DNA from 4 places in the Archangium violaceum genome. Region 4 is predicted to be linked to each of the others. Evidence: riboswitches for the same ligand, from Rfam matches in the RefSeq annotation. Region 4 holds a riboswitch; each other region holds the start of a gene.
The links. A riboswitch is a leader RNA that binds a small molecule or an ion and turns the genes downstream of it on or off. The one in region 4 is predicted to bind cobalamin.
Positions count from the first base shown of each region.

Region 1: another riboswitch for cobalamin. It lies ahead of JRI60_RS06695 (hypothetical protein); the one in region 4 lies ahead of JRI60_RS14885 (energy-coupling factor ABC transporter permease).
Region 2: another riboswitch for cobalamin. It lies ahead of JRI60_RS40955 (ribonucleoside-diphosphate reductase subunit alpha); the one in region 4 lies ahead of JRI60_RS14885 (energy-coupling factor ABC transporter permease).
Region 3: another riboswitch for cobalamin. It lies ahead of JRI60_RS06650 (TonB-dependent receptor plug domain-containing protein); the one in region 4 lies ahead of JRI60_RS14885 (energy-coupling factor ABC transporter permease).

Region 1 is NZ_CP069396.1:1,547,328-1,554,409, forward strand. It holds gene JRI60_RS06660 (ABC transporter substrate-binding protein) at 1-463, shown strand, start outside; gene JRI60_RS06665 (FecCD family ABC transporter permease) at 541-1,632, shown strand; gene JRI60_RS06670 (hypothetical protein) at 1,696-1,848, shown strand; tRNA gene JRI60_RS06675 (tRNA-Glu) at 1,945-2,017, shown strand; tRNA gene JRI60_RS06680 (tRNA-Gly) at 2,110-2,181, shown strand; tRNA gene JRI60_RS06685 (tRNA-Leu) at 2,206-2,280, shown strand; tRNA gene JRI60_RS06690 (tRNA-Leu) at 2,297-2,371, shown strand; cobalamin riboswitch at 2,402-2,597, shown strand; gene JRI60_RS06695 (hypothetical protein) at 2,741-4,075, shown strand; gene JRI60_RS06700 (cell surface protein) at 4,078-4,758, shown strand; gene JRI60_RS06705 (ubiquinol-cytochrome c reductase iron-sulfur subunit) at 4,764-5,264, shown strand; gene JRI60_RS06710 (FHA domain-containing protein) at 5,331-7,016, shown strand.
Region 2 is NZ_CP069396.1:10,295,403-10,302,484, forward strand. It holds gene recA (recombinase RecA) at 1-859, opposite strand, end outside; gene JRI60_RS40945 (hypothetical protein) at 968-1,729, opposite strand; gene JRI60_RS40950 (serine/threonine-protein kinase) at 1,925-2,860, shown strand; cobalamin riboswitch at 2,903-3,108, shown strand; gene JRI60_RS40955 (ribonucleoside-diphosphate reductase subunit alpha) at 3,272-5,752, shown strand; gene JRI60_RS40960 (ribonucleotide-diphosphate reductase subunit beta) at 5,749-6,801, shown strand; gene JRI60_RS40965 (hypothetical protein) at 6,952-7,082, shown strand, end outside.
Region 3 is NZ_CP069396.1:1,538,112-1,545,193, reverse strand. It holds gene JRI60_RS06650 (TonB-dependent receptor plug domain-containing protein) at 1-1,903, opposite strand, end outside; cobalamin riboswitch at 1,955-2,189, opposite strand; gene JRI60_RS06645 (FHA domain-containing protein) at 2,196-2,777, opposite strand; gene JRI60_RS06640 (hypothetical protein) at 3,000-3,254, shown strand; gene JRI60_RS06635 (ComEA family DNA-binding protein) at 3,251-3,631, shown strand; gene JRI60_RS06630 (serine/threonine-protein kinase) at 3,697-5,331, opposite strand; gene JRI60_RS06625 (porin) at 5,574-6,869, shown strand; gene JRI60_RS06620 (histidine phosphatase family protein) at 6,866-7,082, opposite strand, start outside.
Region 4 is NZ_CP069396.1:3,574,656-3,581,737, reverse strand. It holds gene mltG (endolytic transglycosylase MltG) at 1-876, shown strand, start outside; gene JRI60_RS14905 (SDR family NAD(P)-dependent oxidoreductase) at 903-1,694, opposite strand; gene JRI60_RS14900 (DUF2267 domain-containing protein) at 1,996-2,607, opposite strand; gene JRI60_RS14895 (hypothetical protein) at 2,727-3,062, opposite strand; gene JRI60_RS14890 (chondroitinase-B domain-containing protein) at 3,266-5,119, shown strand; cobalamin riboswitch at 5,176-5,383, shown strand; gene JRI60_RS14885 (energy-coupling factor ABC transporter permease) at 5,413-6,228, shown strand; gene JRI60_RS14880 (hypothetical protein) at 6,225-6,443, shown strand; gene JRI60_RS14875 (CbiQ family ECF transporter T component) at 6,440-7,075, shown strand; gene JRI60_RS14870 (energy-coupling factor ABC transporter ATP-binding protein) at 7,072-7,082, shown strand, end outside.

The sequences.
Region 1 (7,082 bases), 2.0 Mb from region 4:
CGTGGGAAAGGCGCTCGGAAGGGAGAAGGAGGCGAATGCCCTCGTCCAGGGCATCGAGTCCACGCGCACCCGCGTGCGTGAGGCCGCCAGGACGCAGAAGCCGCGGCGCGTCCTGTTCGTCTATGGCTTCGAGCCGCTCGTGGTGGCTGGGCCCGGCTCCTTCGCGGACGAGCTGTTGCGTGACGCGGGGGCCGTCAACGTGGCGGCGGACGCGGGCTCGGCCTACCCCGTCTACTCGCTCGAACGGGCGCTGACTGCTCGGCCGGACGTGGTGGTGGATGCCGCGGACGTGGACGTGGGCAAGGACAAGCTCGTGAGGCTTCCGGGGCTCTCCCAAGCGCGATGGGTGGAGGTGCCCTCGATGGCGTTGCTACAGCCGGGGCCGTCGCTCGGAAGAGGACTGGAGGAGCTCTTCTCGCTGCTGTACCCCTCCATGAAGCCCGATGCGGGTACTGTGCGCTGACCGTGTATGTCCCCTCTCCCTCTGGGAGAGGGCTAGGGTGAGGGTCATTCCTCGTCCGTGGGTGAAGAATGCGTGAGATGGGGACGGTAGACCCTCACCCCCGCCCCTCTCCCAGAGGGAGAGGGAGGAAGAGCTTCACCCTGGCACGAGCGCTCGGGCTCGGTGGGGCGTTCCTCGTCCTGTTGCTCGCGGTGTTCCTCCTGGCCGTGCGCTTCGGCGATCAGCCCATCTCCCTCTCCGACGCATTCGGCGATCCCAGCTCCTCCAGTGCCGTCATCTTCTGGTCGGTCCGCCTGCCGCGTGCGCTGCTGGCGGCCCTCGTGGGCGCGGGGCTCGCCGCCTCCGGTGTCACGTTGCAGGGCGTGTTGCGCAACCCGCTGGCGGACCCGTTCGTCCTCGGTGTGTCCGGTGGCGCGGCGCTCGGAGCCACCCTCGCCCTGGCCCTCGGGTTCGCCACCGTGGGGGAGGTGGCCATGGGCCTCGGAGCCGGGTTCGAGCGCCTCTCCGCGCCGGCCCTGTTCGCCTTCGTGGGGGCCGTGGCGGCCATGCTCTTCGTGCTCGCGGCCAGCCGGGGCCACGGTGGCCGCGCGCCCTATGCCGTGCTCCTCACCGGTATCGTCTTCAACGCCTTCGCCTCCGCCGTCATCACGCTCGTGAAGACGCTCTCCGATCCGAACCGGCTCGGGGAGATCCTCTACTGGCTCGCGGGGACGCTCGGTTACGAGCGCACGGGGACGCTCCTTCTGTCCGCGCTCCTCCAGGCCGTGGCCATCGGCGTGATGCTGGCGCTCTCGGGGCGGCTCAACCTGCTCACGCTGGGTGACGAGGACGCGGCCTCGCTCGGCGTGTCCGTGGTCTGGACGCGGCGGTGGTTGCTGCTCGCGGCGAGCGCCAGCGTGGCGGACGCCGTGGTGCTCTCGGGGCTCATCGGCTTCGTGGGGCTCATCGTGCCCCACCTGCTCCGGCTCGCCTTCGGGCCGGACCAGCGGTTGCTCGTGCCGCTCTCCGCGCTCGGCGGGGCGGCGTTCCTCCTGCTCGCCGACCTGCTGACGCGGCTGGCCATCCCGCTGTTCGGCTCCGAGCCCCCCGTGGGCGTGGTGACGGCGCTCCTCGGAGGGCCGCTGTTCCTGGCGCTGCTGTACCGGAGCGGGCGGCTGTCGGCGGGGTGAAGCGCGGGCGCTGTCAGGAACGGATTTCCGCCGCGTCTTTTCTCGATGAAAGGAGCGGTGACCATGACCACGGTGACGAAGCAGAGCCCGATGAACCCCGAGCACCTCAACGACGCTGACACTGGCATCGACGCGCTCTCGCGCACCGGTCTGGATACCGCTCTGGACCTTCTGGTTGGCCTCGAGTCCCTTCGCGGCCTACCGCCTGGAACCTGAGCTCCGAGCCTCGTCACACGACGCGGCACGGTGCTCAGAGGCCGGGCTCCCAGCAAACGGGACCCGGCCTCTTCCTTTTCCGGCTCCCGAGCTCCCGCCCCGTTCGTCTATCGGCGAAGGACACCGCGCTCTCAATGCGGAAAGACGGGTTCGACTCCCGTACGGGGTACTCGCAGTCAGAAGCTTCCGGATGCGATTGGATCGCAGCACGGCCGTCTACCGTGTGAACAGGGTTCGATTCCCTGCGGAAGCGCTCGCAATGCGGCCGTGGCCGAGAGGTGAGGCCCCTGAGCGCCACTCAGGTGAACGCGGGTTCGACTCCCGCCGACCGCTCTTCGCAGTCCAGCAGTCTCCGTTGCCGGAGTAGCCCAACTTGGTAGAGGCCCCAGATCGAGAGTCTGGTGGTTGCGGGTTCGAATCCCGCCTTCGGCACTCGCAGTGAATACATGCCGCGGTAGCCCAACCTGGTAGAGGTGCTGCGCTCAGAACGCAGAGGTTGCGGGTTCGAATCCCGCCCGCGGTACTCCCATTGACAACAGAAGCCGTCCGCCATATCCCGCGCCCCGTCTTCGGTTCCTCCACCCTGGGGTGGAGGCTCGAGGGAACCCGGTGCGAGTCCGGGACTGCCCCGCAGCGGTGAACGGGAACGAACGCCGTCAGGAAAGCACTGGTCCTCTGTCGAGGGCTGGGAAGCGACGGTCAGTAGGGCGCCCGTGAGTCCGAAAACCTGCCGAGGACCCGTGCCACCCGGCACGGACATCACCGAGGCCTCCGAGGGGAGGCAGCGGGTGCGTGGCGGGTGCGTCCTCGTTCGGGCCGTGTCCCCCCTCGCATCCCGCCCCCGCTTCCCCTCGCAGGCATTGCGCCCGCGGGGGCGAGGAGCAGGACGCGCATGAAGACGGCAATGAAGGGTTCGCGGTGGTTCGGTCGCTTCTCGGTGGCTCTGAGCGCCGCGGCGCTGGGGCTGCTGGTCACCGGCTGCGAGCCGGAGTGCGTGGATCGGTTCGACTGCGCCCGGAAGGGCAACGTCGGCGAGGGCAAGCAGTTCGCCTGCGTGGACAACCGCTGCGTGACGCAGGACATCCCCAACGAGACGGGCTCGGATGCCGGGACGGGTTCGGATGCCGGGACGGGCTCGGATGCGGGTACGGACGCCGGGACGGGCTCGGATGCCGGGACGGACGCGGGCGTCGCGTGCGCGGATCTGCCGCATGATCCGAAGCTCGGCACGCTGCAGCTCCAGACCGGCTTCGCCGCCGCCGAGTCCGCCACGGTTCCCGAGGGAATCGGCGCGGTGACGGTCATCCAGAGCGGTAGCGAGTACACGTTGTATGGCCTGCGCAATACCGACAACACCAGTGTCGCCGATGACAGCATCTACGCGCTCGGCACCTGGCCGAACGTCACCCTGGGGTCGGCGGCCCTCTACGCCGTCGTTCCCGATGCGGATCGCGGCAACAGCACGTACCCGAGCGGGTTCCTCACCAATGATGGCACCCGGCTGCTGACCGGGTACACCCGGGGCGCCGAGGGCAGTCCCGGCAATGTGCTCGTCTATGACACCGCCACCCCGAAGGACTCCGTCTACATCTCCGCGCCCGGCAATTTCTCCGCCGCCGCCGTGTCCGGCGCCTTCTTCATCAATGGGCTGGGAATCGACGGCGCGTCCCAGGGCGGTCTCGCCGTCTACGCCCTGAATGTGGCGTCCAAGCCCTTCCAGGGCTCGAAGCTGGCGACCTTCCCGACCACGAACGTACTCGCCGCCAGCGGCTACTCGGCGGTGACGAGCGACAAGGTCGCCGTGTTCGGCTACAGCGTCCCCGACAGCTCCTCCAGCGACCCCTGGGCCCCCTACATCAACCACGTGCATGCGGTGTCCCCCGCGCTGTACACGCCGGCGGTCTCGAGCAGGTCGACCCTTGCCCTCTCCACCACCAACGCGCCTGAAATCTACTCGGGCAACGACCTCCAGTCGGTCGCGGGGTTCGGCAGTGGCGTGGCGCTGCATCGCGGTACCTTCACGGCCACTCGCGACGTCTCGCGCATCGAGCTGACGCCAGGCGGCATCAACCCCGAAGCCGTCACCGCGGGCGACCTCACGCCCGTGCTCACCACCAGCAACACCTGCACCAACGTGGTGTCGATGGCGCCCATGGGCCCGGACCTGCTCGTCGGCGTGAAGGACAAGAACGGCCGCCGGCTCGTCCGCCTCCAGCAGAAGCAATAGCCATGAGGACGCACGGCACCGTGGCTCGCTGGAGCGCCTGGCTCGTCATGTCCCTGCTCGCCGTGGGCTGCGGGGGTCCCTCCGAGGAGGAGCCCCCCCAGGTCCTGGTGTGCCAGAGCGACAACGACCCGTTCGCGGACAAGGTCGTGTCCTTCTCTCCCGGGGAGGAGGCTGGTTTCGGTCAGGACGGCTACCCGGACATCGTGCTCGGGCCTCCCCACGGGACGGGCTCCGGCATGGGCTCGCTGCACGTGCTCTCCCTCGGTAGGAGCGGGGAGATCGTCCTCGAGCTCACCGACATCGGCGTGGTGGATGGGCCCGGTGTGGACCTGCTCGTCTTCGAGAACCCCTTCGGGTACTTCGCGGAGACGGGCGTGGTCTCGGTGAGCGAGGACGGCCAGACGTGGCGCGACTTCCCCTGCGACCCCACGAACAGGGCCGGTGGCTATCCCGGCTGCGCGGGCGTGAAGCCGGTGAGCTCTTCACCGGAGAATGGCATCAGCCCCACCGACCCGGCCATGGCGGGCGGTGATGGCTTCGACCTGTCTGCCCTCGGCGTGGCCCGGGCCCGCTTCATCCGCATCCGTGACAGCGGGTCCAACTCCTATGGCTCCTCCGCGGGCGGGTTCGACCTGGACGCGGTCGCGGTGGTGAACGGCTCGCCCATCTGCGAGTGGAGGTGACGCGCATGTCCCGCCCTCCTCCGGACTCGGAGTCGCGGGTGGAGCGGCGGGCCGTGCTCGGCTCGCTGCTCCAGGGCACCTGTGCTCTCGCCGCCCTCTGCGCCGGCTGCGGCCCCGAGTGGCGCGAGGCCACCGTGCTCTCCGATGAGCAGGTCTGCGGTGTCTCGCCCGGCCGCCCCGAGGACGGCTGGGTGGAGGTGAAGCTCTCCGACCACCCCGAGCTGCGCGCGCGGGGTGGCTCGGCGGTGGTGCGCCGCCCCGACGCCCTGCTCGACGCGCTGGTGCTGCACACCGCGTCGGGCTGCTTCGCCGCCGTCTGGCACATCTGCACGCACGGTGACTGCCATGTCACCTACGTTCCCGGTGAGTCCCTCCTGGAGTGCCCGTGCCACGGCTCGCGCTTCGGCGAGGACGGCCGGGTGCTGCGCGGTCCCGCCACCCGCCCGCTCCAGTCCTTCAAGGCGGTGCGGGTGGGGGAGTCGGTGTGGCTCCACCGGCCTCGGTGATGTCAGTTTTGACTCGCGTGTCAAGGGACGCGGAGGTGGGCCGGGTCGTGTAATCTCCCCGCCGCGATGTGGCAGATCATCATCAACGGTCCGGGGTACTTCGACACCGCCTACGAGTTGCCAGAGGGCATCACGCACCTCGGCCGCGCGGATGAGAACGACATCGTTCTGGGGGGCGATCTCGTCTCGCGCCGGCACGCCCGCCTCGTGGTGGAAGGCGATTCCCTGTCCATCGAGGACCTCGGCAGCCGCAACGGCAGTCGCGTCAACGGCTCGCCCCTCCAGGGCAGCATCGATCTGCAACCCGGCGACACCATCTCCCTGGGGGAGAACACCCTCTCCGTCCGCCAGCCCGACAAGGTGGAGAACGCCGCCACGGAGATGGTGGATCTGGGCGCCGGGGGCGTGCGCCGCTTCGGTCATGGCGATGACGTGGGGCCCTCCGTCATCCTCGCCAAGAACGTCAAGAGCGTGGAGCTGCTGCGGGCGCTCGACAACTTCTCCGGCCCCCTGGATGACGGCACGCCCGCCACCGCGGCGCCCATCGCGCCGGCTCCGCCCACCGGCCCGCGCGGCGCCTACGAGACGCTCGTCCTCCTCTTCCACACCGCCGAGGCGCTCGCCACCGCCTCCAACCTGACGGCCTTCCTCGAGACCACCATGGACCGGGTGCTCGAGCGCATCGGCGCCACCACCGCCGTGGTGCTGCTGCGTCACCCCACCGGCGTGCTGGTGCCCGCCGCCGTGCGCCACCGCGGCGCGCTCGCCAAGGGCGAGGTCCCCGTCTCCGATGGCATCGTCGACGAGGCCCTGCGCCAGGGCCGCGCGCTCCTGGTGGGCGACGTGCGCGACGACCGCCGCTTCGCCAGCCGCGAGAGCGTCATCCTCTACGGCGTGGACCGGGTGCTCTGCATCCCCATCGGGCTGGAGGCGCCCTTCGCCGGCGTCCTCTACGTCAACACCTCCGCCAGGAACGACACCGAGCTGGAGGTCATGCTCGATGCCTGCACCGCCGTGGCGCACCTGGTGGCCACTGGCGTGCAGAAGTTCTCCTCCACTTCGGCGGGCCAGACCCTGCGCCACCACCTGGAGCGCTTCCACGGCCCGGAGATGGTCGAGCGACGCGCGTCCGAGGCCCAGCGCGCCGGCGGCAAGCTGCCCGGCCTGGAGGAGCGCAACCTCACCGTCGTCCACGCGGAGCTCGTCGGCTTCGGCGCGCTGTGCCCCCGCGTCGGCACCGCGCGCGCCACCGTGCTGCTCAACGACTTCCACTCGCGCCTGGGGGGCCTCGTCTTCAGCTTCGAGGGCACGGTGGAGGCCTTCGTCGGTGAGTCGCTGCGTGCCCTCTTCGGCGCGCCCTACGCCAGGCCCGATGACGCCGTGCGCGCCGTGCGCGCCGCGCTCGCCCTGCGGGCCGACTGGGAGCGCCACATGGCCCGCCGCCCCATGGACGAGCGGTGCGAGCTGCGCATCGGCATCAGCACCAGCCGCGCCATGGTGGGCATGGTGGGCCCCGACTCCCGTCCCTCGTACACGGCCGTCGGCGAGGGGGTGCATGTCGCCTCGTGGTTGGCCGGCACCGCCATGCCCGGGCAGGTGCTCATCACCGGCAAGACGCTGGCCGTCATCGGTGCCCGCTTCGACGTCATGCCCCTGGGCGAGCGCCTCATCCGCCCTCCTCGCGACAAGGTCGCCGCCTTCGAGGTGGTGGACGAGGAAATCCCCCAGCTCACCAACCCCGGTGTGCGTTGATGGGTGTGTAGGTGGGTGTAGGGCGGGTTGAGACTCGCACTTGGACCCGGCTCCATGCGAGCATGG
Region 2 (7,082 bases), 6.5 Mb from region 4:
TGATCCCGTCGTTCGACGCCAGGTCGATGAGGTCTCCCTCCTTCGAGATGCCCGAGCCGTACATGATGTCGAACTCGACCTCCTTGAACGGAGGCGCCACCTTGTTCTTCACCACCTTCACGCGGGTACGGCTGCCCACCACGTTCTCGCCATTCTTGATGGCGCCCACGCGGCGGATGTCCAGGCGCTGCGACGCGTAGAACTTCAGCGCGTTACCGCCCGTCGTCGTCTCGGGGTTGCCGAACATCACGCCGATCTTCATGCGGATCTGGTTGATGAAGATGACGCACGTCTGGCTCTTGCTGATGGTACCGGTGAGCTTGCGCAGCGCCTGGCTCATCAGGCGGGCCTGCACGCCCATGTGCGCATCGCCCATCTCGCCCTCGAGCTCGGCCTTCGGCACCAGGGCCGCCACCGAGTCCACCACCAGCACGTCGATGGCGCCCGAGCGCACCAGCATCTCGGCGATTTCGAGGGCCTGCTCGCCCGTGTCCGGCTGGCTCAGCAGCAGGTCATCGGTGCGCACGCCCAGCTTGCGCGCGTAGCCGATGTCCAGCGCGTGCTCGGCGTCGATGTAGCCGGCCACGCCGCCGCGCTTCTGCGCCTCGGCCACGATGTGGAGGCAGAGGGTCGTCTTACCGGAGGACTCCGGCCCGTAGATCTCCACGATACGACCCCGGGGCACGCCGCCGACGCCCAGCGCGATGTCGAGCGAGATGCTTCCCGTCGAAATGGCCTGAACATCCCGAACCAGCGGCTCCTCGTTGCCGAGCCGCATGATCGACCCCTTACCGAACTGGCGCTCCACAGCGGACATCGCCAGTTCGATCGCCTTCTCCTTCTCTGGATTCACGGCCATTTCGTCTTGCTCCTTGCGTATGCGGCGAGCCACCCCGGCCCACCTGAACTCGCGTTTAGTACGCGATGTGAAGACCCTAGTCCATCCCTCTGACATGACCCACGGCGTTCAGCGCCGAGGCAGCAAGAGGAGCAGCCAGGCCAACAGTCCGCCCACCCCGCTGAGGGTCCCGTAGTAACCACCGAGACTGCCCAGGTATAGCTGAACGACCGACAGGACGAGCAGCCCCAGCAGGCCCGCCCGCCGGGTGTCCGAGCGTTCATCACCCCACAGTGCCGTCACCAGCCCCATCAGCGCCAGCCCCATGAGGAAGAAGAGGGGCAGCCCCAGGGCGCTCTTCCCCTCCGTCAGCTCCGGGGGAAGGAACACCCACTCGCCGACGAACCCCGTCCCCAGCACCCCCGCCGCCAGCGCCCCCTTCGTCAGGAGCCCCTTCCGGGTGGGCCGGGACTGGTTCCGCAGGTACTCCAGGTCCTCGGGGCGTACCTCCAGCGCGTAGGGGTAGCCGAGCCCCACCAGGGTCTCGACCGCCACGCCCCGGCACGTCCGGCCCTCCGCCTCCTCCAACCCCTCCAGCTGGCCGCTCTCCAGGAGATGAAGGAGCAGGTCCGCCACCTCGCGCGAGCCCCCCTCCGACCCCAGCGCCTCCAATTCCCGGTTGAGGTGCCCCGCCAGGGCCGCGCGCTCGGTGCCAGAGGCCGCCCGGGCCTGCTCGACGAGGGGCGGCACCGCCCGCATCGCCTCTCGCGGGGGTAGAGGTGCGGGAGCGCTGTCCGGCGCCTCCCAGGGGGCCAGGGATGGCACCTCCGATCCTGGCTGGTCCTCGCGGGGTCCGGAGCCGGGGGGGCGGGTATGGGTGGTGCTGGACACGGTCGGGACTGTAACGGCCGGCTCCGCCCGCCTTCAAAGCTTCCCGCCAGGCCGCTCCCGGGAGCTTCCGGCAGCGGACGCGAGCGGGCCCCGTCCCGCCTCCTGGAGGACAGCTCCCCCCACCCTCCAGGGAAGCGTTAGAGTGACGATACCTTGCCGGCCATCCCCCCTCCCCCACCACCTTCCACCAAGACCGTGGAAATCCCCTCGCGTCGCTTCGGGCGCTACGTGCTCCGCTCGCGGCTGGGCTCGGGAGGCATGGCGGAGGTGTTCCTCGCGGAGGCGCGGGACGAGAAGGGCAGCCCCTTCAAGGTGGCGCTGAAGCTGATGCGCAAGGACGTCAGCGCGGAGGCCTTCGCCGACGAGGCGGACCTGATGGGCCTGCTGGAGCACCCGAACCTGGTGAGCCGGCTGGAGATTGGCGAGGCCTTCGGGCGCTACTTCATCGCCATGGAGTTCCTGGTCGGTGGAGACCTGGAAGGGCTGCTCCGGGTGCACCACCAGCAGGGGCGCGACATCCCGGTGGCGATGGGCGTCCACGTGTGCATCGAGGCGCTGAGGGCGCTGGCGTACTTCCACCAGGCGCGCACGCGCAGTGGCCGGCCGCTGGAGCTCGTCCACGGGGACGTGAACCCCTCCAACATCTTCTTCTCCGGGCAGTGCGAGGTGAAGCTCGGTGACTTCGGCGTGGCCAAGGCGCGCGGGCTGGACCTGGGGCCGGAGGACGGGGTGACGGCGGGCAAGCTGCACTACCTGTCGCCGGAGCAGACGCGCGGGGACACGGTGACGCAGGCGTCGGATCTCTTCTCGCTGGGCATCGTCCTGCACGAGCTGGTGCTGGGTGCCCACCCCTTCGAGCGCGGCAGCGACGACCCGGACGTGGTGATGGCGGCCATCCAGGCGGCGAAGCTGAACCTGCCGGACACGTTGGACCGGAGGCTCGCGGCGGTGATCCGCAAGGCGCTGGCACCGGACGTGAATCAGCGCTACCGCACGGCGGGAGAGTTCGCTGGAGCACTCTTCACCTGGGCGTTGGACACCGGACAACCCTTCAGCGCGCGCGAGGTACAGAGCGCGATGCAACAGGCCCTCTCTCTCGCACTCTGGGAGCGGGAGAAGGGCCGCCCGTAGTCGGACGGAGCAGATCCTTTTGACAGCGTCCGAACCCGCCCATAGGTTGGCGCGCGTCGCTGGTGCCCGGGCAAGTGCCTGGGCTTGAAAGGGAATCCGGTGTGAATCCGGAGCTGCCCCCGCAGCGGTAAGCGAGAACGAATCCGCCCACACGCACTGGCCGGGAGGCTGGGAAGCGGACGGTATTAGGAACCGGCGTCAGCCGAGTGCTCGCGAGCCCGAAGACCTGCCAGCACCTGCCTCTGGGAGAAATCCAGCGGCAGCTCGACCTGGAAGCCTCGTGGGGAGGCGGGAGGTCCGAGCGCCGCGGGTTCATTCCGTGGCGGTCCCGGCCTGTCTCTTCTCCTCGTGTCTTCGGGTTCACGTGGTCGCGAACGCAGCTCGCGGCCCAGACAGTGCGCGAGGAGCAGCATGCTGAACGGAAGCCACATCCCGGGACGCGAGCAGGGCGCGCCGCCCCTGCCCGCCCATCTCACCTCCGAGACGACCCCCACGCCCCCCACCACCATGCGGGTGCGCAAGCGCAATGGAACGCTCGAGGTCGCGGACCTGAACAAGATCGTCCGAGCGATCAGCCGGTGTTGCGACGGGCTGCGCCAGGTGGACGCCATCCGCATGGCGACGAAGACGATCGCTGGCCTCTACGACGGCGCCTCGACGAAGGAGTTGGATCAGCTCTCCATCCAGACCGCCGCCTCGCTGACGCTGGAGGAGCCCGAGTACGCGAAGCTCGCGGCGCGGCTGCTCGCGACGTACATCGACAAGGAGGTCTCCGGGCAGGAGATCCACTCCTTCTCGCAGTCCATCGCCGCGGGCCACCGGCTCGGGCTGGTGAACGAGCGCGTGGCCGGGCTCGTCTCGGCGAACAGCCGCAAGCTGAACGACGCGATCGACCCCTCGCGCAACCGCCTCTTCGAGTACTTCGGGCTGCGCACGGTCTACGACCGCTACCTGCTCAAGCACCCCCAGACGCGCGAGGTGCTCGAGACGCCCCAGCACTTCTTCATGCGCATCGCGGTGGCGCTCGGGGACACCATCGCCGACGTGCTCGAGCTCTACCGGCTCTTCTCGATGCTGGAGTACGTGCCGAGCTCCCCCACCCTCTTCAACTCCGGCACGCGCCACGAGCAGCTCTCGTCCTGCTTCCTGCTGGACTCGCCCGAGGACGAGCTGGCGAGCATCTACCAGCGCTACATGGACGTGGCGATGCTCTCGAAGTTCTCGGGGGGCATCGGGCTGGCGTACCACCGGATCCGCTCGCGCGGCTCGCTCATCGAGAGCACCAACGGGCACAGCAACGGCATCGTGCCGTGGCTGAAGACGCTGGATGCGTCGGTGGCCGCGGTGAACCAGGGCGGGAAGCGCAAGGGCGCCTGCTGCGTGTACCTGGAGACCTGGCACGCGGACCTGGAGGAGTTCCTCGAGCTGCGCGACAACACCGGCGACGAGGCCCGGCGCACGCACAACCTGAACCTCGCCAACTGGATCCCCGACCTCTTCATGAAGCGCGTCGAGGCTGATGGGAACTGGTCCCTCTTCGACCCGAAGGCGGTGCCGCACCTCACGGACCTGTACGGCGAGGCGTTCGAGCGCGCCTATGAGAAGGCCGAGGCGCAGGGACTCGCGCACAAGACGGTGAAGGCCCGCGAGCTCTACGGGCGCATGATGCGGACGCTCGCGCAGACCGGGAACGGCTGGATGACGTTCAAGGACAAGTCGAACCGGGCCTGCAACCAGACGGCGCTGCCGGGCCGCGTCGTCCACCTCTCGAACCTCTGCACGGAGATTCTCGAGGTGACCTCACGGGACGAGACCGCCGTCTGCAACCTCGGCTCCATCAACCTCGCGCGGCACACGCTGGCGAACGACGCCGGTGGCGTGGCCTTCGACTGGGACAAGCTCGCGAGGACGGTGCGCTCCGCGGTGCGCCAGTTGGATCGGGTGATCGACCTCAACTACTACCCCATCGACTCGGCGAAGGGCTCGAACCAGCGCTGGCGCCCGGTGGGGCTCGGCCTGATGGGCCTGCAGGACGTGTTCTTCCAGATGCGCCTGCCCTTCGACAGCCCCGAGGCGCGCACGCTCTCGCGGAGGATCTCCGAGGACATCTACTTCCACGCCCTGTCCGCCTCGGCGGAGCTCGCGGCCGAGCGCGGTGCCCATCCGAGCTTCCAGGAGACGCGCGCGGCGCGCGGCGAGCTCCAGTTCGACGCGTGGGGAGTGATGCCCGAGGACCCCACGCGGTGGGAGGCGCTGCGCGCCCGTATCAAGTCCGTGGGGCTGCGCAACTCGCTGCTCATCGCCATCGCGCCGACGGCGACCATCGCGTCCATCGCGGGCTGCTACGAGTGCATCGAGCCGCAGATCTCCAACCTCTTCAAGCGGGAGACGCTCTCGGGCGACTTCCTCCAGGTCAACCGCTACCTGGTGGAGGAGCTGAAGTCCCTGGGGCTGTGGAACGAGGACATGCGCTCGCGCATCAAGCTGGCGGAGGGCTCCATCCAGTCGCTCGGGGAGATTCCCGCCAACGTGCGCGCCATCTACCGCACCGCGTGGGAGCTGCCGATGCGCTCGCTCATCGACATGGCGGCGGACCGGGGCGCCTTCATCGACCAGAGCCAGTCGCTCAACCTGTTCATCGAGTCGCCGAACATCGGGCAGCTGAGCTCCATGTACATGTACGCCTGGAAGAAGGGGCTGAAGACGACCTACTACCTGCGCTCGCGTCCGGCGACGCGCATCGCGAAGGCCACCGTCGACGTGTCCCGGAATGGCACGGCGCACCCCGAGGCCGGTGGTAGCGCGCCCGCTCAGGCGGCCCCCAGGCCCACGGAGGAGCAGGCCATCGCCTGCTCGCTGGAGAACCCCGAGAGCTGCGAGGCCTGCCAATGAGCGCCGTGACGCCCCTGGTGCGCTCCAACGCGACGCCGAAGACGGGTGCGCGCCTGTTGGATCCGGGCCTGAACCTGACGCTGCGGCCGATGCAGTACCCGGCCTTCTTCGAGATGTACCGCAACGCCATCAAGAACACCTGGACGGTGGAGGAGGTGGACTTCTCGACGGACGTGGGCGACCTGCGCTCGAAGATGACGGCGGCGGACCGGCACCTCATCCAGCGCTTGGTGGCATTCTTCGCGACGGGCGACTCCATCGTGGCGAACAACCTCGTGCTGAACCTCTACAAGCACGTGAACTCGCCCGAGGCGCGCATGTACCTGTCGCGGCAGCTCTACGAGGAGGCGCTGCACGTGCAGTTCTACCTCACGCTGCTCGACACGTACGTGCCGGACCCGGCCGAGCGCGCGAAGGCCTTCGCGGCCATCGACAACATCCCGAGCATCCGGGAGAAGGCCGCGTTCTGCTTCAAGTGGATGGACTCCATTGACGAGCTGGAGCGCTTGGAGACGCGGGAGCACCGGCGGCGCTTCCTGCTGAATCTCATCTGCTTCGCGGCCTGCATCGAGGGGCTCTTCTTCTTCGCGGCGTTCGCGTACGTGTACTTCCTGCGCTCGCGGGGGCTGCTGCACGGGCTGGCGGCGGGGACCAACTGGGTCTTCCGCGACGAGAGCGCGCACATGGCCTTCGCCTTCGAGGTGGTGAAGACGGTGCGCCGCGAGGAGCCGGACCTCTTCGACGCGGAGCTGGAGCGGCAAGTGGCCACCATGCTCGACGAGGCGGTGACGTGCGAGCTGCGGTTCGCCGAGGACCTGCTGGGGCTCGGCGTCGCGGGACTCTCCGTGCGCGAGATGCGGCAGTACCTCGAGTACGTGGCCGACCAGCGGCTCGCGATGCTGGAGCTGCCGAAGCGCTACGGGGCGAAGAACCCGTTCGGCTTCATGGACCTGCAGGACGTGCAGGAGCTCGCGAACTTCTTCGAGCGCCGCGTCTCGGCGTACCAGGTAGGAGTCGCCGGAGAGGTCACCTTCGACGCGAACTTCTGAGCGCTAACTCCCTGGCCTGGGTGGCGGACCAACTGCCGCCGCTGTTCATCCCAGGACACCCGACATCCCTGGAGAACAGCGGCTCCCCCTCCTCCCCACGAGCACCGTTCGAGGTGCGGGAGTCCTCACGGCTCCCGCAGGAGGGGAACCATGAAACGGCAATGGACAGGGATGGGCCTCTGCGGGGTCCTGATGCTGTTGGGACTATCGGCCTGCGGCGGTGTCGTCGTGGAGCCGTCCACCGAGGCGGTGGAGGAGATCGCCCAGGAGCACCGGCGGGA
Region 3 (7,082 bases), 2.0 Mb from region 4:
ACACAGCACGGCCGGGGAGCGGATACCCGACGAAGTCCTCGGCGTGCACGTCGAAGAGATTCCGCACCTCGCCGGAGACCGTGAGCTCCGTGCGCGAGCCGAAGGTACTGGACAGGCCCGCGTGGACGAAGGTGCGTCCGGGCAGGGACATCGCGCCATCCCGGGTGAGGAAATGGGCCGACTGCGCCACCACCTCCACCCGACCCGTGAGCCACCGGGGGCCGCCCAGGACTCGCGCGGCCAGCTTGTGTCGAGGCCGGTAGGGCAGCTCGCGCAGGTAGAAACGCCCATCCCGCTGCAGGTCGCTCGAGACGGTGAGCGTATAGCTGAAGGCTCCGGAGAGGAGCGGATGGGGCCTCCACTCGCCCTCGGCCTCGAGCCCCACCACGCGGGCGTTGGCGAAGTTGTACGGCTTCGCCGCGCCGGGAGGGTAGGCCTCGTAGGAGATGAGGTCCTCATAGAGGCTGGCGAAGCCCCCCACCGAGGCGAAGGACACCTCCGAGCGGTGCACCACGGCCGCGTCCGCGTACAGCGCGCTCTCGGGGCGCAGGTCCGGGTTGGGCAGCAGCGTGCCCTGGCGCACGTACAGCTCCAGGAAGGAGGGCGCGCGGTGCGAGCGGCCCGCGTTGGCGCGCACCTCGAGGCCCGCGGGCAACGCCACGGTGACGCCCACCTTCGGGGACAGCAGCGTGTACGGGCCCGCCCGCTCCACGCGCAGCGATGGCGCGACGGTGAGCAGCCCATCCCACAGCAGCATCTCATCCATCGCCATCACGCTGGCGCGCAGCCACGTCGGCTCGCCACCGGAGGCGGCGTTGGTCTCCGCGGCGGACACGGACTCCCCGCCCACGCCCACCAGCGCGGACAGCGAATGCCATCCGCCCAGCAGCACCTGCCCCTCGACCTCCATCCCACCGAGCAACTGCACCTGTGCGTCCCGCTGTCCCCACGGACCACCGGACAGCGCCAGCCGGTCCCGCCGGAAGTACGCGCGCGCGTTCGTCCGCACACCGCCCGGCAGCGTGCCCGCGAGCCGCAGGTTGGCCGAGCCACGCCCTCCGGACTGCCGCGCGTCCTCGCTCGGGTTCTGCGCGGTGCCGGCGAGGCCCCGCTCGTCGAAGGACAGCTCGCCCAGCAGGTCCGCCAAGAAACCCCGGCCGAGCTCCCTGCGCAACCGCAGCAGGCCTCCGGCGCCCCGTGCGTCGTTGTTGGTGCGCTGGCGCTCGATGAGCGCGTCTCCGGGCAGCGTGGGGCTCGGGTCGAAGGAATACGGAAAACGCCCGCTGGAGGTGCCTCCATGGACGAGCAGCAAGGCCTCGCCGCCCGCGAGCGGCCCCGTGGCGGACAGCCACCCCGTGGCCGTGTCCCAGCTCCCGTAGGAGAGCTCTCCCGCCACGCGCGGAGTCGCCCCGGGACGGCGGGTGATGACGTTGATGGCGCCGCCCAGCCCTCCCGAGCCGTAGCGCGCTCCAGCACCCCCCCGCAGCACCTCGAAGCGCTCGGCCAGGGCGGCGGGCACGCGCGACAGGTCCGCGATGCCACCCGCGCCATTGAGGGGAATGCCGTCGAGCAGCACGAGCGTCCCATTGGAGGACGCGCCCCGCACCACGAGGCTCTTGCTCTGCCCGTACCCGCCCACGTCCTGCACCGTGACGCCGGGGGCGGTGGACAGCATCGCCGCGGTGTCCCGGGCCGCGCCGCCGAACTCGTCCACGCGGATGACGGTGAGGGCGCCGCTCGGGTCCCTGCGCGAGGCCTCCTCGGGAGAACCGGGGGCGACGGGCGCCTCCTCCACCTCCACGGCGGGAACGAGCAGGGGCTCCTCGGCCTCCTGGGCGAGCGCGACTCCACTCGTGCTGAGCGCCAGGCAGAGCCACCGCCCGGCGAGGTACGACCGCCGCATGCATCCGCCTTCCACTCTCTCCGTCGAAGAGAGAAGGCCATCGCGGACGCATCGCGCCCACACCCCCGGGCAGGTCTCCTGACTCCCGGGACTCCGGCCGAGGCGCACGCCGCGCCTGCCAGAAGGGCTCCTCCGCCTTCCGCCGGCCCACGAGCCGGAGTGGCGACTGCCGAGGACCCCTGCCCTGACGTCAGGGCCGCCCGATCACAGTGGCGGGACCGCGCCGGACTCTCACCGGCTTCCCTCTTGAAGGCCCGACATGGGCACCCAAGGGCAGGCCCTTCCTAGGGGCTCAACCCCCGCGCGTCAAGCCACCCTCGGTGAGGGTGGTGGCCCGGGAGGCTCGGGCGTGGCGGGCCAACCAGTCGAGGATGAACTGATTGAAGGCGGCGAAGTGGAGGAAGGTGGCCATCACGTCCCCGAAGCGCAGCGAGGCGCGCTCGAACAGGGGCGTGGCCCGGCCGGGGATGAGCAGGGTGCCATCGTGCCAGGTGCCGTTGTGGCTCCCACTGTCGGTGACGCACCAGACCCCCGTGTGCTTCTCCTCGTGGAAGGTGGCGTGGGCGCGCGAGACCGTGGGGTCCTCCACGATGATGTCGTTGTCGGGCGTACGCCCCAGGTGGATGCCCAGGTCGTGGGGCGAATGGGGAGAAGTGATGCCCCGTGAACGCTTGCGCACCTCGAGCACGAGCGGCTCGGCGACGGTGGGCCGCCGCGCCGACAGGCTCGGGACCGACAGGGTGCTCCGGGTGAAGAGGGGACGCACCCCCATGGGAGGAGCCTCCCACACCAGCACCGGCCAGCACACCGCACGCCTCACGGCCTGAGGGTCATCGAGAAACTGAGAGGCGAGCGCGGAGAACTTCAGATCCACGGGAATACCCTCCAGCACATGGGGGGAAGCGAGCCGCAGGGTGTGCACGAAGGGAGATCGCGGCCAGTCCCCACCGGGTGTGTCCGTCCCATGCGCTGGACGATTGGAGCACGGGTGTACGGCCCGGGAGCGCGAGCTCCGAGGGAGATGCCCCTGGCACGGCGGCTGCTCTTGGGGTGGCGACCGCGTCAATGGAGGCGCGGAGGTGAAGGAGTGTGGTCGATGCTGACGGCGGGGAAGCGGTTGGCGGTGTTCTCCATCCGCGAGGGCAAGGGCGGGAGCATCTGGGTGCGGGCGGGGAGCGCCTTCGTGAACAAGGACGGCTCGCTCAACGTGCTGCTGGATGTGCTGCCGCTGGACGGGAAGCTGCACGTGCGCGAGGCGGCGGAGAAGCGGGACACGGCGCAGGCGGGCGGCGGCGGGCGCTACGGGATGGAGGGCGGGCTGGACTCGCTGCCGGTGGGAGGCCACTCGTGAGCGGACGCGGGGTGGCGAGGATGGTGGCGGTGGTGCTGGGGCTGGTGCTGTGGATGCCCGGGGTCTCCGAGGCGTCGGGGACGAAGCTGCGCATCCAGTACACGGGCGTGGTGAACCTGAACGAGGCGACGGTGGCGCAGTTGGACCTGCTGCCGGGCGTGGGGCCGAAGGCCGCTCAGCGCATCATCGCCTGGCGGCAGAAGCGGGCCTTCAAGCGCATCGAGGAGCTGGTCCGGGTGAAGGGCTTCGGCAAGAAGCAATTCCTGAAGCTCAAGCCGTACCTGACGCTGGAGGGTCCTTCCTCGCTGAAGGTGGAGAAGGTGCCCGTGGAGGAGGACGAGGTGCGCGCCACCGGAGATGCGACGGCGAAGCGCTGAGCGCGTGGGTTGGGAGGGTGTCCCGGGTCACGGGCACCCTGCCTCCCTCGCCCCGGGTAGGGCCCTCACCCGCCCGCGGCGCGGGCCCGCGTCGCCGCCTCGACGCTCTCCGTGAGGGCCATGTCGGGCGTGAGCTGGAGGGGCTGGACGGGCACCGAGACCTGGGTGATGACCAGGCGCAAGGCATTGATGAGCTGCTGCCTCCCCTGGGGGTAGGGCGCCTCGGAGCCGGTGAGCGCCATGAGCTGCTGTTGCAGCACCTCGCCCGAGGGCGTGCGCTGCTCCCGATCATGCTGGAGCAGGCCCATGATGATGGCATCCAGCGCGGGCGAGATGCCGGCCACGAAGGAGGAAGGCGGAAGCAGCTCCTGCTGGGTGGCGGCGATCATCAGCTCCGCCTCGCTGTCGCCCTGCAGGGCGCGCTGCCCGGTGAGGGCCTCGTGCAGGGTGAGGCCCAGCGCGAAGAGGTCCGCCCGGCCATCCAGGGGCTTGCCGTAGGCCTGCTCCGGCGCCATGTAGCCCGCCTTGCCGCGCACCGTCTGCGCCTGGGTGAGGGCCATCTGGTTCGCCGCGCGCGCGATGCCGAAGTCCGACACCTTCACCTCGCCAATCCGCGACAGCAGGATGTTGGGAGGGTTGAGGTCGCGATGCACCAGCCCCAGCGGCTCGCCCTTGGGGCCCGTCCGGCCGTGCATGTGCGCCAGCGCGGAGGCGACCTCCGCGCCGATATAGGCCACCGCCGACGCAGGCAGCCGGCGGGCGGGAAGGCGCCGCAGCAACGAGTTCAGCGGCATGCCGTCCACGTACTCCATGGCCAGGAAGACCGTGCCCTGGTGCCGCCCCAGGTCGAGCACCTGCACGATGTTGGGGTGGATGAGCAGCGAGCCCAGCGCGGCCTCGCGCCGGAACATGGCGAGGAACTCCTCGTTGTCCGCGTAGGCCGGCAGGATGCGCTTGACGGCCACCTGCTTCTCGAAGCCGCCCTCCGGGCTGTAGGTGGCGCGGAACACCTCGGCCATGCCGCCCGCGCCCAGCCGCTCGTGGAGGAAGTACTTGCCCATCACGTCCTTCTCACGGATGGCGCGCAGCGCGTCCTCGGCCTTGCTCACGATGAGGCCGGCCAGCGTCGCCGTCAGCGGCCCGTAGGCGAAGAGGAACACGCAGCGCAGCAGCACCATCGGGAACGACAGCGTGTTGAGGGCATCGGGCGGCAGCCGGGGCTGGAGCACGAAGAGGTACAGCGCCATGTACTCCACCGCCGCGAGTGCCGCCGCCCCGTACGCCAGCTTCTTTCCCGCCCGGAGCGCGCACACCACGATGAGCGCACCCCAGGCCAACGCCGGCGGCGTGGTGAGCGCGTACACGGCATCGTGGAAGTAGGCGTCGATGGCGCACGCCACCGCCGGAATGGAGACGGTGACGGCACTGTCCACCCACTGCATCGCCGGGTGGAACCCGCCCTGCCGCAACGCGCGCAGCATCACGGAGTAGTAGATGCCCAGCCCGCCCGTCAGCCCCGCGAGGGTCAACGACAGGCCCGGGCCGATCACTCCGATGAGCAGCAACGAGGCCACGCAACCGAGCACCATCATCCCGCGCAGGAAACGGGCAATGGCCATCTCACGCGGGACGACGTCCTGGTTCAGGTACTCCTGCAGCAGCCGGGAGGAGTGCGACACTCGGGGAGGAGCGGCTTCCATGGCGGGCCACTCTATCCAACTCCCTCGCCCCCCATCGACGAGCCCTCATCCTCCGCTATAGCGGACGTTCCAGTGCTTGTTTCCCCTGGGGCATCCGTTATATTGGACAAATCCATGCTGAAGGTCCGCCGCCGCTGTTGTCGCCCATCCTCATTCCATCGATGAGTCACCGCCCAGGCGCGAAGCGCGCCGGAGCGGTTGGGAATGAATGTCGTCACAGTGGCAGCCGCGCGAATTCCTCCATGTCCTCAAACATCTCGAAGCATTCCCTGGGTGTCTTCCACATCCTCCTCACGCTTTGGCTCGGGCTCGGCACCGCCGCCCGGGCCCAGGGCAGCGAGCCTTCACGAACCGGGAACGAGCCCGCCGCCACGCAGGGCACCGCTCCGGCGCCGGCGCCGGCCCCAGCGGCACCAGCCAACTCGCCGCCCATCATCACCGCGGAGCCCGGGCGTGGAATCCTGGTGCGGTCGCCCGACGACCGCTACTCCCTGGGCCTCCGGGCGCGAATCCAGCTCCGGGAGACGTTCCTCCACGTCGGCAACAGCGACACCAACGAGATCAACGTCAAGACGCTGCGCCTCGTGGTGCACGGAAACGTGCTGGTGCCGGAGCTGCGCTACAACATCCAGCTCGCCTTCGGCGGCGGTGACTTCGAGACGGGCAGCAACTCCCCCATCTTCGACGCCTTCGTGGACTACACCCGCTTCCGCGACCTGAACATCCGCGTCGGGCAGTTCTTCGTGCCTTTCGATCGCGCCCGCACCATCCGCGAGTTCGCGCTGCAGCTAGTGGACCGGCAGTTGGTGGTGCGCGAGCTGAGCCTCGACCGGGACGTGGGCGTGATGCTCTCGTCCAACAACCTCTTTGGATTGCGCGAGCTGCTCGGCTACCAGTTCTTCATCGGCGGGGGCGACGGGCGCAACCGCTTCGCGGCGTACGCCCCCGGACCCATCACCGTCCTGCGGCTCACGCTGCGGCCCTTCGGCACCTTCGATGACGATCAGGAGGGAGACCTGACCCGTGCGGCGAGGCCCCGGCTGGCCCTGGGTGTCGCGGCCGCCTACAACTTCCGCACCTCGCGCGCCCAGAGCACCTACGGAACGGCCTTCACCGCCGGCACCACCAACTACACCCACCTCGCCGCGGATCTGGTGTTCAAGTACCGGGGCTTCTCGCTGCTCGCCGAGGGCCTGTGGCGAAGGGCAGATGTGAATGTGCTCGAGCGGACCGAGACGAGCGGCGCCGTCACCCGCGAGCCGACCCGCTCCGGCTACGGCTACTTCGTGCAGGGCGGCATGATGGTGCATCCCCAGGTGGAGGTGAGCGCGCGCTGGGAGGAGCTCTTCACCCGGAAGGGAACCGACCCGCAGCTGGTGCAGCTCGCGCAGACGCAGGGCAAGCAGCTCGGGGGTGGCGTCAACCTCTACCTGAACGGCCACGCCCTCAAGCTGCAAGGCGACTACTTCTACATCTTCGGCTCCGCGGGCGGCGATGCGCGGCACCTCGCCCGCCTCCAGCTCGACGCGAGCTTCTAGCCGAACGTCACGTTCATCAGCTTCACGATGGGCTCCTCACCGTAGAAGTCGATGATGTTCACCGCCCCGTAGCCCTGCTCGAGCCGGAACAGGTTGGCGTCCGGCATCCCCAGGGCCTCGGCCAGCAGCGTGCGGTTCACCCCGCCGTGCGACACCAGCACGAACGTCTCTCCCGCATGCCGCGTCCGCAGCGCCCGGCCCGCCGACCTCACC
Region 4 (7,082 bases):
AAGGGAGTCACCGGACGCGGCCTGGGCCCCCAGCTCGCGTCACAGGGCCTGATTCGCGATGCCCGGCTCTGGCGCTGGCACCTCTTCCGCCGCGGCTCGTTCGCCCCCAAGGCGGGTCGTCACGCGGTGAGCCCGTCGATGACGATGGCGGAGATCGCCACCGCGCTCGAGGGCAACCCCATCCCCGATGACGTCCCCTTCGTCATCGTCGAGGGCTGGCGTCTGCGCGACACCGACGCGGCCCTGGTCACGGCGGGCCTCATCAAGCCCGGCGCCTACATCGCCGCCGCCAGCCAGCCCGCGCGTTTCACCGCGCCCTTCACCCTGCCCCGGGCCACGCTCGAGGGCTACCTCTACCCGGAGACCTACCGGGTGGTGCCCGGCGCCTTCAAGGTGGAGGAGCTCATCCAGCGCCAGCTGGACACCTTCACCGAGCGCTTCTACGCCCCCCAGAAGGCGGCCATCGAGCGCAGCGGGCGCAGCCTCCACGAGGTGGTGGTGATGGCCTCGATGCTGGAGCGCGAGGAGCCCGTGCCGGCCCAGCGTCCGCTGGTGGCGGGCATCCTCTGGAAGCGCGTGGACAAGGGCTTCCCCCTGGGGGTGGACGCGACCTCCCGCTACGAGCTGGCCGAGTGGAACGACCGCCTGGCGTTCCTCCAGCGCCTGCGCGACACCTCGGACCCGTGGAACTCGCGCCACCGCAAGGGGCTGCCGCCGGGTCCCATCGGCGCCCCCTCGGTGGAGTCGCTCCAGGCCGCGCTCGCGCCCAAGCCGAGCGAGTTCTGGTACTACCTCCACGACGCCGAGCGGCGCCTGCACCCCTCGCGCAACGCCGAGGAGCACGAGGCGCTTCGCCGCAAGTACAACGTGTACTGAACGCCAGCCAGAGACGTGCCGGGGTGTCAGCTCGCACGCGACAGCATGCCGGCTGACATTCCCGACGCGCACAGGCCGCCGTCGACCGCGAAGTCCTCGCCGGTGATGAACGAGGACTTGTCGCCGCACAGGAAGACGACGAGCGAGGCCACCTCGTCGGGAGTCCCCACGCGGTTCATCGGGTGGAGCGAGGCGGCGAAGGCGCGGCCCTGAGGCTCATTCAGGCGCCAGCCGTCGGTGGCCATCTCCGACTCGATGACCCCGGGGCTCACCGAGTTCACCCGGATGCCCTTCTGCGCGTAGTCGATCGCCGCGCCACGCGAGAGCGCGGCGATGCCCGCCTTGGTGGCGCTGTAGACGGAGAGCCCCGGCAGGGCCCGCGCCGCCCCCACGGAGGCGCAGTTGACGATGGACCCGCCCCCCGTCGCGAGCATCGCGTTGATCTGATGCTTCACGCACCAGAACGTGCCGCGCAGGTTGATGTTCATGAGGAGCTCGTAGTCCTCGTTGGTCATCTCGGCGAGCGGCTTCATCATGCCGCTCCCGGCGTTGTTGAAGGCGGCGTCGATGCGGCCGTACTTCGAGACGGCCGCCTGGACGAGCGCCTCGATGTCCCGCTCGACCTGCATGTCGGCGCAGACCCAGGTGGCCTCTCCGCCGCGCTCCTGGATGAGCGCGACGAGCTCACGGCCCCTGGCCTCGCGCCGCGCGCTCGCGACGACCCGGGCGCCCTCCGCCGCGAGCGCGATGGCCGTGGCCCAGCCAATGCCCGAGCTCGCCCCCGTCACCAGAACCACCTTGTCCTTCAGCATGCCCATGTCTCTGCCCTCGTATGGTGTGTGTAGGAGCCGCCGCGGCCGCGGCCTGGCTCGAACGATACATGGGACGGTGACAGCCCGTTGGCGTGCCCCCGACGGGAGAGGGCCACGCGGGCATGTCAGACCCATCAGTTACATGGAAGGGGACCGTCGGTTGGCAGGCGCACCACGGGCCCGGTCTCTGGCGGGCATCGGTGCTCGTGGCTCGATGGCCCCTCCGCGAGAGCGGAGTGTAACGGTCGTCGACGGGCCCGCGGGCCCTGGGTGCTTTGGGAGAGGCACCCGGGGCTCGCGGGGGTTGTCAGGAATGATTCGGGCCCGGGTGTCCGGCCGCGAGCGTCTCCTGCTCCCGCTCCTGGGTGAGCCCGCTGGAACTGGAGAGCTTCGTGTCCTCGTGCGGGTTGTCCTCCCGAGCCACGGAGTGCGTGTGCGCCGTGTCGGCATGGAACTCGGACACGGGGTGCTGGCTCCCCGGCCGGCCCTCGGCGAGTGTGCGGCGGCCAGGGTCGAGGTGGACGTACTCGAAGGGCTCGCCAGGCTCACGAGGAGTGAAGAGGGCGCTCATCGGCTCGGGCAGTGCCTCACGGAGCTGGTGCAGCGTCCCGGGAGACAGGGTCTCCGCGAGGAACTGACAGACGACGCCGGTGTACTCCATGGCGAGTCCGAGTCGCACCTCGAGCCGGCTCGCGACGCGCGCATGGAGTTCCGCGAGGTTGAAGACCTGATGGGGGGTTACGCCGCGCAAGCCCGCGGCTAGCGGCTCCGGGAGATCCTCCGCCAGGGACTGGACGACGGGCCAGGCCAGGCGCTCACCGATGACCTCGAGTACCGCGCGAACGGTCCGCTCCGCCGCTTCCAGGCCAGGGAGCCCGGCGTGTTCGGCAACATGGGACAAGAGTTCGTCGTGCGTCATGAGCGTCCTCCTCGCGAGCATCTCCCCAGGAAGATGGAGACGTGGAGGGGACGAGGGCCAGTGCCACACGGGCCGCCGAGCCCTTGCTTCGGCTCGGCAGCCCCCGTGCACCGGACCGGCTACGGACAGATGGAGTAGCAGGACCCCGCACCGCGAGCGGCACACTCCCTGGAGCTGGAGCACGAGGAACAGTCGTAGGAGCAGTAACCCAACAGGCCCACCGGCTCCTCGGAGAAGAGCGGCACGGGAGCATCGGCGGCGATGCCGTTCTTCGCCCGCGACATGAGGAGCTTCTCCTTGTCGGCCTTGCAGGCACTGTGGTCGGAGCTCGGCTGCGATACGGCCGGCGCCACGGGGGACTGCTCCACCTGAGCATTCGTGGCCAGCGGCACCGCCACCGCGACGGTCAGCGCCAGCACCAGTCCCGAAACGAGCTTCAGCCTCTCCAGGTTCATGCGGAACTCCTTACAAGGGGGGGGGAACCTGAATGATGCATCAACCCAGAGCCGGAGTGCAAACCGCTCATACTCCCAGGAAGATTAAATTCCTGCCGCAACCATGGAAATCATGAGAATAAGGGATAGCCGCCCGACACGGTGAAGCACAGTGGTTCATCACCAGCAAGCACGGAACCCCGAAGAGGGTGAGAGGAATGCGAATGGCACATCGGAAGCTTGTGATTGGCTCGAGCCTGCTCCTGACACTGGCTCCTTCCCTGGGATTCGCGGCGGATGAGAAGTTCTCCATCCCGGGAACCTCCGTCACCGCGAGCTCGGATGACGGCAACCTCCCGGCCTATACCGTCGACGGGGATTTGACCACCCGCTGGTCGGCGGAGGGTGATGGGCAGTGGATCCGGTTCGACCTGGGCGCCAACAAGAAGGTGGCCTATGTGAAGATCGCCTTCCTGAACGGCGCATCCCGGACGTTCACCTTCGACATCCAGACCTCCACGGATGGCACCACGTTCTCCACGGTGCGCTCGAACGTGACGAGCAGCCTGACGGGTAGCCTTCAGACCTTCGACTTCACGGATGTGGCGTCCGCGCGCTACGTGAGGCTCGTGGGGTATGGCAATACCTCCAATGCCTGGAACAGCTACCTCGAAGTGGAGATCCACGGCAGCGCCGCGGAGGCGCCGGGCAACGTCGTGAACGTTGCCACCGCCGCCCAGCTCATCACGGCCCTCGCCAACGCGACCGCGGGCACGACCATCGTCCTGGCGAACGGCACCTACACGAAGAGCGGTGCCTTCAGCATCCAGAACAAGAATGGGACCGCCTCCAATCCCATCACACTCAAGGCCGCGAACCGGGGCCAGGCCATCATCTCCGGCGACGCCTCCATCAGCGTGTCCGGCTCCTCCTACGTCGTCATCGAGGGCCTGAAGTTCACCAACACCGGCGCGAGCGCCATCGTGCTCGACGGCTCCAACAACGTCCGGGTCACCCGGAACACCTTCGACCTGACCGAGAACGGTACCGAGGTGAAGTGGTTGATGCTCAAGGGGAGCGGAAGCCATCACAACCGGATCGACCACAACGACTTCGGAGGAAAGAGCGACCCGGGTCCGGTCATCGCCATGGATGGCAACTATTCCACCCAGATGACCCAGTATGATGTGATTGAGTACAACTATTTCCACGACATCGGACCGCGCCTCGCCAACGGGCTGGAGACCCTCCGCATGGGCCTGTCCGCCGTGTCGATGCTCGATGCCTACGCCACCGTGCAGTACAACCTGTTCGAGCGCTGCGACGGGGACCCGGAGTTCATCTCGATCAAGAGCGGCCACAACACGATCCGTTACAACACGGTCCTCAACTCGCAGGGACAGCTCACCGCGCGCCACGGCAACTACAACAGCATCTACGGCAACTTCATCCTGGGTGACGGTACCAAGACCGGCGTGGGAGGCATCCGCATCTACGGAACCGACCACAAGGTCTACAACAACTACCTGGAGAAGCTGACCGACGATGCGCTCCTCATCGACGGGGGCGACTTCGACGGTGGGCCGAACTCCAGCAGCTACACCAGCACGGATCTGAGCAAGCACTGGAAGGTCTACCGGGCCGAGGTCGTGAACAACACGGTCGTCAACAGCACCACGGGGCTCGTCATCGGGAAGAAATACACGTACGCGCCGGTGGACTCGAAGGTCGCCAACAATCTCATCCGGAACACGACGGGCACGCTCTACAACGAGACCAAGACGAGCAACACGCTCTTCCAGGGCAACATCGGGTACGGCGCCACCCTGAACAACAGGTCGCGGACGAGCAGTGAGCTCCGCAACGTGAATCCGTCACTGACCACGAGCAACGGCCTGCAGAAGCTGTCCTCCACGAGCCCCGCCATCAACACGGCCGTGGGCACGTACGCCTATGTCGCGGAAGACGTGGATGGGCAGATCCGCTCCACCAACGATGTCGGCGCGGATGAGTACTCCACCGCCGCCATCGCCAACGCGCCGCTGTCTTTGGCGGACGTTGGCCCGAACGCACCGTGAGGAATGTGCGCATTCCGTTGACAGCGTCCCATCACCTCCGGTACTTGGCGCGCGACAACTGAATTCCAGCCATGGGTGCCCGCCAGCACGGGCATAACAGGGAAGCCGGTGTGAATCCGGCGCGGTCCCGCCACTGTAAGTGGGGAGCTGCCTCCGACGTAACCACTCGACGCCTTCGCGTCGGGGAAGGTGGAGGCGGCGCTGAACGCCGTCAGGCGTTCTGAATCCACGAGCCAGGAGACCTACCCAGGCCTTGCAACCCCACCTCTCCGTGGACTGAGAGCGAGGTTTCCATGCCGGGTATCTCCGGGCGTGGGTGTGGTGCCGCCCTGCGGCATCGCGTCCAGGCCCTCGTACAGACAGCGTCCGTCTCCCTCCGTCAGGAGACGTGGCCGCTCGCGGCGCTCCTCCTGCTGCTCCCCCATCCGGCGCACGCCATGCACCTGGCGGAAGGTCTCCTTCCGTTCGGCTGGGCCGCGGGGTGGACCGTCTCCGTCCTGCCCCTGCTCGCGCTCGGTGTCATGCGGCTGCGGCAGCGCGTGGCCCAGAGCCCGCTCTACTCGCCCTTCGTGGCGATGCTCGCCGCCGCCGTCTTCGTCATCTCCTGCATGCCGGTGCCCGTCCCCATCACTGGCACCTGCTCGCACCCGTGCGGCACGGGGCTCGCGGCCGTGCTCATCGGCCCGGTGATGACGGTGCTGGTGACGTTCGTCGCGCTGCTGCTGCAGGCGCTCTTCCTCGCCCATGGCGGGCTCACCACCCTGGGCGCCGACATCTGGTCCATGGGCGTGGTGGGCGGCTTCGTCGGCTACGGCGTCTTCCACGGGCTGCGCGCGGTGCGAGCCCCCCTCGGCGTGGCGGCCTTCGCCGCCGGCATGCTGTCCGACTGGGCCACCTACGCCATGACGTCCTTCGAGCTGGCCTCGGCGCTGCACGGGTCCCAGCCACTGGGCAGCACGCTGGGAACACTGCTGCTGGCCTTCCTCCCCACCCAGCTTCCCCTGGGCATCCTCGAGGGGGCCCTCACCGCCGGCGCCATCGTCTTCATCTCCCGCCGCCGGCCCGCGCTCCTGCACTTCCACGCCCTCCCCGCCCCCGCCACGCCATGACGCCACTTCTCGCCTCCACCGAGAGCTGGCCGGGCGTCGACGAGCACGTCGTGCTCCCGTTCGCCGAGGCCGCGGGACGCACTCCCCAGCCGCCCCTCATCCCACTGGAAGGGGATGTGCTCCTCTTCGCCTTCCTCTGCGCCGGACTCGTGGGGGGCTTCTTCCTCGGCTATCTCTACCGCGCGCTGTTCGTCGAGACGGGAGGACAGACGTGAGCCGCACCTCCCCCTTGCGCGAGTGGGTGGTCGGGCTCGATGCGCGCCTCAAGCTGGCGAGCGCTCTGCTCGCCCTGCTGGTGACGCTCGCCGGGCCCGCGCCTCACACCGCCTCGGGGGTCGCTGCGTTGGCCCTCATCGCGTCCCTCGCGGTGGGCGAGCCGGTCAGGGTGTTGGTGCGCCGCCTCGGGGTGGCCGTCTTCAGTGGTCTGGCGGTCTGGGTCCTGCACTGGCTGCTGCGACCCGAGGCAACCGGGGCCTGGGCACCCGCCCTGGTCCTGGGAACACGGGTGGCCGCGGGTGCCACCGTGTTCGGGCTCCTCACCGCGCTCACCCCGCCCTGGGCCCTGGTGGGCGCACTGCGCGCGTGGCGGGTGCCGGCCCCGCTCGCCGATGTGCTCGCGCTCGCCGTGCGCTACGCCACCGTCCTCGAGCGTTCGGCCCAGAGCGCGCGAGAGGCCCAGGTGCTCCGCCTCGGCTACCGGGACGTGCGCCGGAGTCTGCACTCACTCGGGGCGCTCGGCGGACTCACCCTGGTGCGCGCCTTCGACCAGGCCCATGCCACCGCCGAGGCCATGGCCGCCCGTGGCTGCCGGGGCGCCATCGTCCCCCCTCCTGGAGAGCATCCATGAAGGCGGC